Azoarcus sp. KH32C: one gene and its partner. The protein of the gene in region 1 interacts with the protein of each later gene in a pairwise test. Links are inferred from orthologs where the notes say so. Each region holds a gene or a part of one and is shown in the gene's direction. Other genes may lie near its edges.

The links. The genes of interacting proteins can lie anywhere in the genome.
Region 2: the proteins of AZKH_RS15815 (region 1) and AZKH_RS11745 interact in binary tests that used the Escherichia coli proteins (3 or more experiments, as listed by UniProt). The link is inferred for Azoarcus sp. KH32C from one-to-one orthologs.

Annotation. Positions count from the first base shown.
Region 1 is NC_020516.1:3,577,451-3,585,163, reverse strand. The notes cover bases 2,499-5,453. They hold AZKH_RS15815 (P-II family nitrogen regulator), read left to right. Parts: upstream 2,499-3,784; coding sequence 3,785-4,123; downstream 4,124-5,453. Other genes in these bases: trxB (thioredoxin-disulfide reductase), read right to left, coding at 5,230-5,453; AZKH_RS15810 (Smr/MutS family protein), read right to left, coding at 4,158-5,222; AZKH_RS15820 (NAD+ synthase), read left to right, coding at 2,499-3,710. Also shown: AZKH_RS26375 (energy transducer TonB), read right to left, coding at 1-274; ppa (inorganic diphosphatase), read left to right, coding at 908-1,435; AZKH_RS15825 (hypothetical protein), read right to left, coding at 1,508-1,918; more of AZKH_RS15820, read left to right, coding at 2,085-2,498; more of trxB, read right to left, coding at 5,454-6,183; AZKH_RS15800 (Crp/Fnr family transcriptional regulator), read left to right, coding at 6,414-7,085; AZKH_RS15795 (DNA translocase FtsK), read left to right, coding at 7,206-7,713. UniProt on the Escherichia coli protein: P-II indirectly controls the transcription of the glutamine synthetase gene (glnA). P-II prevents NR-II-catalyzed conversion of NR-I to NR-I-phosphate, the transcriptional activator of GlnA. When P-II is uridylylated to P-II-UMP, these events are reversed.
Region 2 is NC_020516.1:2,691,928-2,697,845, reverse strand. What follows is about bases 2,764-5,902. They hold AZKH_RS11745 ([protein-PII] uridylyltransferase), read left to right. Parts: upstream 2,764-3,112; coding sequence 3,113-5,692; downstream 5,693-5,902. Other genes in these bases: AZKH_RS11740 (TIGR00645 family protein), read right to left, coding at 5,696-5,902; map (type I methionyl aminopeptidase), read left to right, coding at 2,764-3,094. Outside these bases: pyrH (UMP kinase), read right to left, coding at 1-286; tsf (translation elongation factor Ts), read right to left, coding at 297-1,184; rpsB (30S ribosomal protein S2), read right to left, coding at 1,237-1,992; more of map, read left to right, coding at 2,282-2,763; more of AZKH_RS11740, read right to left, coding at 5,903-5,918.

The DNA of each region.
Region 1 (7,713 bases):
GACGGGCAGGGACGAAGCGCCAATTGCGTACCGTTTCCCGGGCTGCCTCGTCGAGTCGCGGGTGCCCACTGCTTTCCGCGACGTCGATGTTGGACGGGCGTCCGTCGGCAAGCACGCGGACCCGCAGCATGACCGTGCCTTCCTCGCCCGCCCGCCGCGACATGCGCGGGTAGCTCGGTGATGGGTTCTGCAGGTAGGCTGCGTCGAAGCGTGCGCTGACCGTTGGGGTTTGTGACTCCGAGGCGGATTTGACTTCGCTTCGAGCGCTGGCCATCGCCGTGGGGCTCGTCGGAGGGGGCGCGACGGGCTGCGGCGGCTGTTGGTCGGGCAGCGGAGGCGGCAAGTTGCCCTGCGGGGCCGGCGCCGCAGGAGTCTCGAGCCGTGCCGCGACCGGCGGATGTGGCGCTTGGGGAGTGCCGCCTGCTCTTTGTTGCGCCATTCGCGGTGGCGTCGTGGGCGCAGGTGGACGTGCTTCGGCCGCGGTGGGCGCGGGGATGGGGGTGGGCGTCGGGTCGGGACGCGGAGCGATCGCCGTCCGGCGTTCGGGGGCGATGAGCTGAACGCTTATCGTTTGTGTGTCGGGTCGGGGTTCCGGCAGAGCGGCGCCGTTCAGCCCCGAAAGCGCCAGCAGTCCTGCCGCATGTGCCCCGGCGACGAAGGTCAGCCATCCCCAATGGATCGAGCCCCTTCGGAGGGGGGATCCCGGAGCGGGGAAGCGTCGAGGCGAAATGGGGGGCATCCGTTGCTGCAGCGGGTTTGTGCCGTCGGAGGCCGGATTATATATGGACGCCTGCCCGCGAACCTGCCCGAATGCGCGCTGTCCTGTCAACGGAGAATGGGAAGAGGGCAGCGAAAAGAGGCTATTTCCACATATAATTCAGGCCAAATTTTTTAACGGGAGGAAGATATGGGTTTCGACCAGGTCAAGGCCGGCAAGGACGTGCCGAACGACATCAATGTCATCATCGAGATCCCGGCGCAAGCCGATCCGATCAAGTTCGAGGTCGACAAGGATAGCGGCGCGGTTTTCGTCGACCGCTTCATGGGCACCTCGATGCGTTATCCGATCAACTACGGCTACGTGCCGCACACCGTCGCCGGTGACGGCGATCCGGTCGACGTTCTGGTCGTGACGCCCTTCCCGCTGCTGCCGGGCGTCGTGATCCGCTGCCGTCCGGTCGGCGTGCTGAAGATGGAAGACGAGTCGGGCGTCGACGCGAAGGTCGTCGCGGTTCCGGTCGCCAAGCTGACTCCGCTGTACGACAAGGTGCAGAGCACCGACGATCTGCCCGAACTGCTGATGAAGCAGACCGTGCACTTCTTCGAGCACTACAAGGATCTCGAGCCGGGCAAGTGGGTCAAGGTTCTGGGCTGGGGCACGGTCGAGGACGCGAAGCAGGAAATCCTCGACGGCCTGAAGAACGCCGCGAAGTAAGTTCTGCCGGATCCGTCCGGGATCAATGAAAAGGCCCGCTTGCCGCGGGCCTTCTTTCTTGGGCGGGGGATCTCAGCTGGTGATGCAGTCGCTTGCGAGAGGTTTGTTCGTTTTGGCGTCGAGCAGCATCCCTTTCCACGGCAGGTCGATCCATACGAGGCCGTTTGCCTTGTCTTCGTAGCGAGGCAGGCCGGATGACGAGATGTTGCGGGCAAGCTGATAGCGTCTGCCCGTCCATCCTATTTCGATCGCAATGGCCTCCCCTGCAGGACGGACTACATTGACACGCTGGCCCATGTCGCAGTTGTAGACTCCGCTGGTGAGTTTGAATTCGAGTTGGCCGCCAGGCAACATTGGTGCGGTTTCAGGGGCCGCGAGGACGCTCGGGGCAGGCTCGGGTTCTACGCGGGTCATTGGGCCGGGGGTCGAGCAGGCGGCCAGCGTCGCCCCCGTAGCAATCAGGGTCAGGCGGAACAGCATCATTTTCGAGGCTCACGAAGTACTTCGATAATTCATTCTAGGGCGTTTGCGCTGGCCGTCTCCCCGGCGGACCCTGATTAAGGTAAGAGATCATTTCTACCCCTACATGGCGTGGCCGCTGGCTTTCGGGGCGAGCGCGCATGGGGGCCGACGCGGTATAGTTGTGCTCATGAAACCAGATACCTCATCGTTTTCGATTGCCGTCGCACAGCTCAATTTCACCGTGGGCGACCTGACGGCCAATGCGGACCGGATCATTCGTGCCCTCGAAGAGGCACGCGGTCTCGGCGCCGATCTTCTGCTTACACCTGAACTTGCGCTTTCCGGGTATCCGCCCGAAGACTTGCTGCTGCGCCCGGACTTCTACCGCGCTTGCTCGCGGGAAGTGGCGCGTATCTCGGCCCATACGCAGGGCATCACGCTCGTGCTCGGGCACCCGGAGGAGCGGCACAACTGGCGCTACAACGCCGCGTCGGTGATTCGCGACGGAGAGCTCGTCGCGTCCTACCACAAGCATCTGCTGCCCAATTACGAGGTTTTCGACGAGGAGCGCTATTTCGACCGCGGTCTTGCGGCCTGCGTGTTCGAGATGAAGGGTCTGAAGCTTGGCGTGAATATCTGTGCCGACCTGTGGGAGAGCGGTCCCGCGGAGCTCGCCCGTACCGATGGCGCGCAGGTTCTGCTGGGGCTGAACGCGTCGCCCTACCACATGAACAAGCTGCAGCGCCGCTACGAAGTGCTGCGCGATCGCGTCAAGGATACCGGGCTACCGGTGATCTACTGCAACATGGTCGGCGGCCAGGACGAACTCGTATTCGACGGTGCCTCCTTCGCCCTCGATGCCGACGGAGTGCTGGCCTACCAGGCCCCGTCCTTCGAGGAACGCATCGACCTCGTTCATCTGCGTGACGGTCGCTGGGTGTCCTCCGAGATGGCAGAGGTGCGTCCGATCGAGGCCGAGGTTTACGAGGCGCTCAAGATTGGCGTGCGCGACTATCTGGGGAAGAATCGCTTTCCGGGAGCGATCATCGGCTTGTCGGGCGGCATCGATTCGGCGCTGACGCTGGCCGTGGCCGTCGATGCGCTGGGGGCGGAGCGCGTGCGCGCGGTGATGATGCCGTCGCCCTATACGGCGCAGATGAGCCTCGACGATTCGCGTGAAATGGTCGAGCGCCTCGGCGTGCGCTACGACGAGATCGCGATTGCTCCCGCGATGGAGACGTTCTCGGCCTTGCTCGCGGATCAGTTCCGCGGGCTCGCCGCCGACACCACCGAGGAGAACCTGCAAAGCCGGATCCGCGGGATGATCCTGATGGCCCTGTCGAACAAGACGGGCGCGATTGTGCTGACGACCGGCAACAAGAGCGAAATGGCGACCGGCTATGCGACGTTGTATGGAGATATGGCCGGCGGCTTTGCCGTACTGAAGGACTTGTACAAGACTTTCGTGTACCGGCTGGCCAACTGGCGCAACAGCGTCAGCCCGGTGATTCCCGAGAACATCATCACTCGACCGCCCTCGGCCGAGCTGAAGCCGGACCAGAAGGACCAGGACTCGCTGCCGCCCTACGAGGTACTCGATGCGATCATCGAAGCCTATATGGAGCGCGATGAGTCGCCGCGCGAGATCGTCGCGCAAGGCTTCCCCGAAGTCGAAGTGCGTCGCACCGTCGCGATGCTCAAGCGCAATGAATACAAGCGCCGGCAGTCGCCGGTCGGGATCCGTGTCACGCAGCGCGGGTTCGGCAGGGATTGGCGTTATCCGATAACATCGCGCTATCAGGACGAATTCTGAGCTGAGCGAATACTGAAGGCGGCACGTCGGCCAGCCCGGGTCGACGCGCCCGCCAACCCATCGAGGAGATCAACATGAAGAAAATCGAAGCGATCATCAAGCCGTTCAAGCTCGACGAAGTGCGCGAAGCGCTGTCGGATGTCGGTATTGCCGGGCTGACCGTATCCGAAGTGAAGGGCTTTGGCCGCCAGAAGGGACACACGGAGCTCTATCGCGGTGCCGAGTACGTCGTGGACTTCCTGCCCAAGATCAAGGTCGAGATCGTCGTCGGCGACGACCTGGCCGAGCAGGCTGTCGAAGCGATCATCAAGGCCGCCCATACCGGCAAGATCGGCGACGGCAAGATTTTCGTGATGCCGGTCGAGCAAGTCGTGCGTATCCGCACCGGCGAAACCAACGAAGCGGCCATCTGAGGCCTGCGGGACGTCACGACGTCCCGCTCCAGTATCAGCTGCGTGGCCGGTTTCCGGCCCGCAGCAACACCAGCAGCGCTCCCGAACCGCCATCATGTGGTCCCGCCTGGCAGAAGGCCAGGATCTCCTCGCGTTGCGCGAGCCATCCACGCGAGAGCTGCTTCAGGATCGATTCCTTGCCCGGCGAGCCGAGGCCTTTTCCGTGGATCACCCGCACGCAGCGATGTCCTTGCTGCAGGCATCCGGCGAGAAACCGGGACAGCTCTTCGCGCGCTTCTTCGCGGTTGAATCCGTGCAGGTCGAGTTGCCCCTGCAGCACCCAGCGCCCCCGACGCAGGTCGGTGAGCACGCGGCGCGGCAGGCCGGGGCGCAGGAAGCTCGCCTCGTCGCCCATTTCCAACCTGTCCTCCAGGCTCAGCGGCGCTTCCAGCGATTCGCGCAGGGCCTCGCGTTCGTCTTCCGCGCGCTTGATCGGGTGGGGGTGCGGCGCCGGCTGCTCGATCTCGACTCGATTGCGCGAGTCGATCGGTTGGACGCCGCGCACGGCGTACTGAAAGAGGTCCGCCGCGGGGGCTCGGTCCGGGTCGGGTGGAAGCTGCGACGCGACGGGGAGTTCACCCAGCGGTTGTCGCCCCGACTGCGACCAAGGGCTGCGCCGCGAGGCAGGGCGGCGATCGATGCCGATGTCGACGCGGTCCGTATGGCCGATGGGCGTCACATCCTGCATCTCGAAGCGGAAGAGTTCGGCGCCGTCCTGTGGAGGTGGGCGCCGTAGCGGCCTTGCCAGCGGTTCGTCGTCCACCGCCTCGGGGTGGGCGCGCGGCACGGCTGACGGCTTCGGCGCTTCGATGACTGCGCGGTGCGCCTTGTCGGCGAGCGGTTTCACGTCGCCGAGCGCGGCGCGCAGAAGTTGCCGGTCGAGGTCTGCGTCGTCAGCAGCGGGCGTCGCCGGGCGAGCGCTGCGGCCGGCCTTTTGGAGACTGTGTGCGCTTGCCGGGCCGAGCTTGCCACGCAAGGCTGCCAGCCCATCGAAGGCGCCACGCGCGGCTTTCCCTGGGCCTTGCGGCCCTGGCGATGCCGAGCGTGGCTTGCGACTCATGGTGCGATCACTTGCCCAGGCTGTCGAGGTAGCGTTCCGCGTCGAGGGCCGCCATGCAGCCCGTACCGGCCGAGGTCACTGCCTGGCGGTAGATGTGATCCTGCACGTCGCCCGCCGCGAAGATACCGGGGATGCTCGTCGACGTGGCATCGCCTTCGCGACCGCCCTTCGTGACGATGTAGCCGCCCTCCATCGCGAGCTGGCCTTCGAAGATGTCGGTATTCGGCTTGTGCCCGATCGCGATGAACACGCCCTGCAAGGCCACGTCGCGGGTCTCGTCATTATTGATGTTGCGGACGCGCATGCCGGTAACCCCGGTGTTGTCGCCGAGCACTTCGTCGAGCGTCGAGTTGAGCGCCAACTCGATCTTGCCGGCTGCAACGCGCTCCATCAGCTTGTCGATCAGGATCTTTTCTGCGCGGAACTTCTCGCGACGATGGACTAGGGTGACCTTCTTCGCGATGTTCGCAAGATACAGCGCTTCCTCGACGGCCGTGTTGCCGCCGCCGATGACCGCGACGTCCTGATTCTTGTAGAAGAAGCCGTCGCAGGTCGCGCAGGCCGATACGCCTCGGCCGGAGAACTTCTCTTCCGAGGGGATGCCGAGATACTTGGCGGTGGCGCCGGTCGAGATGATCAGCGCGTCGCACGTGTACTCGCCCGAATCGCCGATCAGGCGGAAGGGGCGTTCGTCGAGCTTCGCCGTATGGATGTGGTCGAAGATCATCTCGGTGTTGAAGCGTTCCGCATGCTTCTGGAAGCGCGCCATCAGGTCGGGGCCCATGACGCCCTCGGCGTCGGCCGGCCAGTTGTCGACGTCGGTCGTCGTCATCAGTTGGCCGCCTTGGGCGAGGCCGGTGATGAGGACGGGGTTCAGGTTCGCACGGGCGGCGTACACCGCGGCGGTGTACCCGGCGGGGCCGGAACCGAGAATGAGCAGGCGGGCATGCTTCGTCGTCATGGCGGTTTCTACTGTCTGGTTGGCAATGCGCGGATTATAGCCGAGCCCTATGGCGTGCCGATCCAATGAGCGTGATAGCGTCATCCAATAAGGGCGAAATGCTCAGATAATGAGGCGTCGCCGCCGCAACGCACCATAATGGGCGAATCGTCTATACTCTGTGCGTCATTTCTTCGTTAAGTGCGCAGTTTCATGGTTTGCGCCCGATGTTTCGACATTCCGGAGTTCTCATGACCCAGGCCACCGCCGTTTCGACCGTTGCACTGAGGACCTTCCCGCTATTTCACGGCTTGTCGGACGAGACTCTCGTCGCGGTTGCGCATTCCGCCGTGATGCGCCGCATTCCGCGCGGCCAGAGTGTCGTCCACGCGGGGGACCGTACAGATTTCGTCTATTTCGTCCTGACCGGGACGCTGAAGGTGGTGGTCAGCGACGAGGACGGCCGGGAGGTGATCCTGAGCATCCTCGGGCAAGGCGAGCTGTTCGGCGAAATGGGGATGTTCGGCGAGCAACCGCGCTCGGCATCGGTCGTTGCCGTGACGCCCGCCGATCTGGTCTTGATCGCGAAGAACGACTTCCGTTCGATCATGCAGGGCAATTTCGAGGTGGCGTGGCGCATCATGTGCAACCTCGCCGATCGACTGCGCAACGCCGACCGCAAGATCGAAAGCCTCGCACTGATGGACGTGTATGGCCGCGTCGCGCGCCTGCTGCTCGAGATGTCCGAGGACCTGAACGGCGAGACCGTGGTCGTGCGCAAGGTCACGAAGCAGGATATCGCCAAGATGATCGGGGCGTCGCGCGAAATGGTCAGCCGGGTGATGAAGGATCTCGGCAACCAGGGGCTGATCGAGGAAACCGATCACGGCATCGTGTTGCGCGACCGTTTGAACGAGCTTTGACGCTGGCGGGCGACAGATTTGCGCAGCGCCTGTTTCGTTTCGCAACCGGGCGCGGCGAGGGCTCGGGTTCGCATATAATCACAGGTCGTTCGTTTCACCAGGACTCCGGTTCCTGAGCAGATGTCATCCCGCCAGTCTTCCCGTTCCCAGCCCCTGCCGGAAAAGATCTCCCTGCTTCTGCAGGAGGCCCGCTGGCTGATCCTCGGCGTGATGTCGCTGTACGTCGGCCTCGTCCTCCTCGGCTACAGCAAGGCCGACCCCGGCTGGTCCCATGCCGCGCAGGTTGCGCGGGTGAGCAATCCCGGCGGCCGCTTCGGTGCCTGGCTTGCCGATCTGCTGTTCTATCTTTTCGGCGTGTCGGCCTGGTGGTGGGTGGTCTTTCTCGGTTACGGCCTGATCCTGGGCTTCCGTCGCCTGCGGCACAACCTGCACCTCGACCGACGGTCCTTCTTCATCGTGCTGTGCGGCTTCATCGTGTTGCTGCTCGCCAGCAGCGCGCTGGAGTCGCTGCGCTTCTATTCGCATGGCGCCAGCGTTCCCCTGGCGCCCGGTGGGCTGGTCGGGATGGAACTTGGCCAGACGGTGCAGCGCTATCTCGGCTTCACGGGCGGTACGCTGTTGCTCCTGG
Region 2 (5,918 bases), 890 kb from region 1 along the record:
CGGCACGGCGCAACGCATCGGCGAGCGCCATGGCGTTCATGACGGTCGCCAGCATCCCCATGTAATCGGCAGTTGCACGATCCATGCCGGATGCGGCGCCTTTCATGCCGCGAAAAATGTTGCCGCCCCCGATCACGACCCCCACCTGCACCCCGAGACTCTTAACCTCGGCGATTTCGGCGACGATGCGACCGACGACGTCCTCGTTGATTCCGTACGCGTCGTCACCCATCAGGGCTTCGCCGGACAGCTTCAACATAATGCGCTTATAGGCGGCAACACTCATCGCTTACCTCTTACTTCTTGGCTGCTGCAGCCTGCGCTGCAACTTCCGCGGCGAAGTCGTTCACCTTCTTCTCGATGCCTTCGCCAACGAGGTAGAGGGTGAAGCCGGCGACCGAAGCGTTGCGCGACTTGGCCAGCGCTTCGATGGTGAGCTTGTCGTCCTTGACGAACGGCTGGCTCAGCAGCGTGACTTCCTTCAGGAACTTCTGCACGCTGCCTTCCGCGATCTTCTCGAGCATCGCTTCCGGCTTGCCCGCTTCGCGCGCCTTCTCGATCGCAATCCGGCGCTCGGTGTCGATCAGGTCGGTCGAAACCTCTGCGGCGGTCAGTGCCTTGGGCTTGGCAGCGGCGACGTGCATCGCGATGTCCTTGCCCAGCGCTTCGTCGCCACCGACCAGATCCACCAGCACGCCGATCTTGGCGCCGCCGTGGATGTAGTTGGCCACGGCACCCTTGGCTTCGACGCGCGTGAAACGACGAATGGTGATGTTCTCGCCGATCTTGCCGACCAGCGCCGTACGAACGGCTTCAACCGACTGGCCGTTCAGCTCGAGCGCGGAGACCGCGGCCACGTCGGCCGGGTTCTTGTTCGCGACGAGTTCGGCGACAGAGGCGGCGAACGCGATGAAGTCGTCGTTCTTGGCGACGAAGTCGGTTTCGCAGTTCACTTCCACCATCGCGGCGAGCGTGCGATCCGCGGACAGGTAGGTCGAAACGATGCCTTCAGCGGTCACTCGCGATGCAGCCTTGCTGGCCTTGTTGCCCAGCTTCACGCGGAGGATCTCTTCAGCTTTCGTAAGATCGCCGGCAGCTTCGGTCAGCGCCTTCTTGCATTCCATCATGGGCGCGTCGGTCTTCTCGCGCAGTTCCTTGACCATGCTTGCGGTAATTTCCGCCATGCTAACTCCTGAATTACGAATTCAATACGTTGTCATCGACAACCGGGAAGGCTCAGGCCTGATCGTCAGCGCCTTCTTCTTCAACCTCGACGAACTCGTCGGAGCCGCCAGCAACGATGTCCTGCAGCGCCAGCGCACGGCCTTCCAGCACGGCGTCAGCAACGCCACGAGCGTAGAGACGGATCGCGCGCGACGAATCGTCGTTACCCGGGATGATGTAATCCACGCCTTCGGGCGAGTGGTTGGTATCGACCACGGCGATGACCGGAATACCGAGCTTCTTGGCTTCGGTGACGGCGATCTTGTGATAGCCGACGTCGATCACGAACAGCGCATCGGGCAGGCCGCCCATATCCTTGATGCCGCCGATACTCTTCTGCAGCTTGTCCATTTCGCGCGACGCCATCAGCGCTTCCTTCTTCGAAAGGCGCTCGATCGAACCGTCTTCGACCATGGCTTCCATTTCCTTCAGGCGCTTGATCGACTGCTTGACCGTCTTGAAGTTGGTCAGCATGCCGCCGAGCCAGCGCTCGTCAACGAAGGGGACACCGGCGCGGCGCGCTTCTTCGGCGACGATTTCGCGCGACTGGCGCTTCGTGCCAACCATCAGGACGTTGCCGCGATTGGCGGACAGCTTGCGGATGTAATCCATTGCCTCGTTGTACTTGGCAAGCGTCTTCTCGAGGTTGACGATGTGGATCTTGTTGCGCTGGCCGAAGATGTACGGGGCCATGCGCGGGTTCCAGAAGCGGGTTTGGTGACCAAAGTGGATGCCGGCTTCCAGCATCTGGCGCATCGTAACGGACATGTATTACTCCAAATCAAAGGGTTGAACCTCCGCCCGGCACGACGGCATTAACCGTCACCACCGCCATCAGACATTGAATCGGACAGCGGACCCTTTCGGCGCACTGCCGGGCGTGGGGATTTTGCCCGCACGCAAAGGCGGACAAGCCCAAGATGATAACAGCTTCAACCCCACCCACTCAAGGCAAGCATACAAGTGAGGCTCCTGGCCCCGATGCGAGCGATTTGCCGCTACCCGCTCCATGCGCTAGCCTTCTTTCTTTAGCGAATCAGCTTCGGATCCCCCAGAAATGAGCATCACGATAAAAACACCCGACGAAATCGAGAAAATGCGCGTTGCCGGCCGACTCGGCGCCGAAGTTCTCGACTACATCACCCCCTTCGTCAAACCGGGCATCACGACGGGCGAGCTGGATCAGTTGTGTCATGACTATATGGTCAATGTTCAACAGACCATCCCTGCTCCGCTGAACTATGCCCCCCCGGGCTATTCTCCGTATCCCAAGTCGATCTGCACGTCGATCAACCATCAGGTGTGCCACGGCGTTCCGGGCCCGAAGGCACTGAAGAAGGGCGACATTGTCAACCTCGACATTACCGTCATCAAGGACGGATACCACGGCGATACCAGCCGCATGTTCATCGTCGGGGATGGAAGCATCCTCGCGAAGCGCCTCTGCCAGGTGACCCTCGAGTGTCTGTGGCTCGGGATTTCCGTAGTCAAGCCCGGCGCACGGCTCGGCGATATCGGCCAGATCATTCAGAAGCACGCCGAAGGCAACGGATTTTCGGTTGTAAGAGAGTTCTGCGGCCACGGCATCGGCCTGAAATTCCACGAGGAACCCCAAGTCCTGCACTACGGCAAGGCCGGAACGGGGCCCGAACTGCTTCCGGGCATGACCTTTACCATTGAACCGATGATCAATGCCGGCAAGGCCGCGATCTCTGAACTGCCGGACGGCTGGACCATCGTCACCAAGGATCGCAGCCTGTCCGCCCAATGGGAACATACCATCCTGGTGACTCCGACGGGCTTCGAGGTCCTCACCGTTTCGCCCGACTGCCCTCCTCCCCCGGCACTCGTTACCCCACTTCTATCCTGAGCGGAAGCCAAGGACGCAATGAACGTGATATCGATCGACGCGATCCAGGCGGCCATTGCGAATGCACGCGCATCGCTGGCCGCCGGCGGAGCGCGGATTCGTGCCGCCTATGAAGCACATCCGGGAACCACGGCTGTCTTGCGCGGCAGAGCGCACCTCGTCGACGAAGCCGTCCTGCACCTTTGGCGCATTTGCGGGATACCGTCCGACGCCGCGCTCGTCGCCGTGGGCGGTTACGGGCGCGGTGAGCTTTTCCCGCATTCGGATGTGGACCTGCTGGTGCTCCTTCCATCCGAACCCGACAGTGCGCTCCAGGCCAGCCTTTCCACCCTGGTCGGCGCCCTGTGGGACGTTGGTCTCGAAATCGGGCACAGCGTGCGTACGATCGAGGAATGCCTCGCTGCTGCAGACGAAGACATCACCGTCCAGACAAACCTGCTCGAAGCCCGCCTCCTCGCCGGCAATCGAACGCTGTTCGATCGGTTCGCAAGCGAATACCGCGAGCGACTCGACGTGCGCGCCTTCTTCAAGGCCAAACAACTCGAACAGGAAAACCGCTACGCGCGCTTCAATGACACGCCATACGCGCTCGAGCCGAATTGCAAGGAAAGTCCGGGCGGAATGCGGGATCTGCAGATGCTCGGATGGATCGCCCGTGCCGCCGGTCTTGGACGCAATTGGCGCGATCTTGCCCGCCGTCGCCTCATCACCGGCGCGGAGGCGACGGACCTGCGCAGCATCGAACGCTTCCTGCAGCACGTCCGCATCCGACTGCACTACCTGACGGGTCGCGCAGAGGATCGGCTTTTGTTCGACCATCAGGAGAAGCTCGCGCGCGCCTTCGGGATAGAGGCCACGGCCGGCAAGCGCGCCTCCGAGGTGTTCATGCAGCGCTACTACGTCAACGCGAAGAAGATCACGCAGACGAACACGATCCTGCTGCAAAACTACGGCGCAGAAATCTTCCCGAACCGCGGCGGCCCGGCAATCGTCATCAACGAACGCTTCCAGGCGGTGCGCGAGCTGCTGGACATGCGCACGGAGGACACTTTCGAGCGCCACCCTTCGGCGTTGCTGGAGTGTTTTCTCCTGCTGCAGCAGCGCTCGGAACTGAAAGGCATGACGGCGCGCACCTTGCGTGCCCTATGGCTGAATCGCAAACGCATCAATGCGAACTTCCGAGCCGACCCGAAGAACCAGGCGCTCTTCCTCGAAATGCTGCAGCAACGCCGGGGCATCGTGCACGAGTTCCGGCGCATGAACCAGTACGGCATCCTGAGCGGCTACCTTCCGCCGTGGCGCCGGATCGTCGGCCAAATGCAGCACGACCTGTTCCACGTCTACACGGTGGATCAGCACATCATGATGGTGCTGCGCAACGTTCGACGGTTCACGATGGGCGAGCATGCGCACGAATACCCGTTGATGACCCGGCTGATTCTCGGCTTCGAGCGACAGTGGCTGCTCTACATCGCGGCGCTATACCACGATGTCGCGAAGGGACGAGGGGGCGATCATTCGAAGCTCGGAATGGTCGAGGCACGGGAATTCTGCGAAACGCACAACCTTCCGCAGAAAGATGCCGACCTTGTCGTATGGCTGGTCGAACATCACCTTACGATGTCGCATGTCGCTCAAAAGGAGGACACGTCCGACCCCGAGGTGATTCGCCGGTTTGCCGACACGGTCGGCGAGGAGCGTCGACTGGTTGCGCTATACCTCCTGACCCATGCGGACATCCGTGGAACTAGCCCGAAAGTCTGGAATGGCTGGAAGGGAAAACTGCTTGAGGACCTGTTCTTCGCCACACAGAAACTGCTACGGGGTGCCACCCCGCAGCAAGCTCTCGGATTGGACGACCGACAGGAAAATGCCCGCGCCCTGCTTCGTTATTATGGACTGCGCCCGGGGATGGAGGATGCGTTCTGGAAGCAACTCGATGCCGTCTATTTCATGCGGCACTCGGCCGAGGAAATCGCCTGGCATTCGCGGATGCTCTATTTCCGCCCCGACACGGACGACCCCGTCGTCAAGGCGCGCGTCCCTGAAGAAAATCAGGGTGTCCAGGTCATGGTCTTTACGCGCGACCAGAAGGATCTGTTCGTGCGGCTGACCGGCTTCTTCGGACGCCTGGGGTTCTCGATCCTGGATGCGAAGGTGCATACGACCCGTCACGGCTATGCGCTCGACAGCTTCATCCTGCAGGATCCCGGTAACGACCTGCATTACCGGGACATGATCACGCTCATCGAGCATGACCTCACCGAGCGCCTGAGGAAACCCGCAGCGCCCGACCGACCCGCCACCGGCCGCCTCTCGCGCCAGGTGAAGCACTTTCCGATCACCCCGCAGATCAGCATCCAGCCCGACGATTCAGGCAAGCACCATATCCTGTCGCTGGTCGCGGCGGACCGCCCCGGCCTGCTGTTTGCCGTGGCCGAGGTGCTCGCCCAGCATGAAATCCGGCTTTACACCGCGAAGATCGCGACCCTCGGCGAGCGGGTCGAAGATACCTTCCTGGTCAGCGGACAAGCCCTGTCGATCGATTCACGCGTCCTGCAGATCGAGCGTGAGCTCCTCGAGCGACTCCAGCTGTAGCGTTCAATGCCCTTTGCCGTGAAGGCGGTCCATCAACGCATAGAGCAGGCCGGAAACCACGAACGTCAAATGAATGCCGACCATCCACGCGAGGTGGCGGTCAGGCAGATTTCCGACGTTCATGAAGGCCTTCAGCAATTCGATACCGGAGATCGCCACGATCGAGCCGATAAGCTTGATCTTCAGGTCGGAGAAGCCGATATGGCCCATCCATTCCGGACGGTCT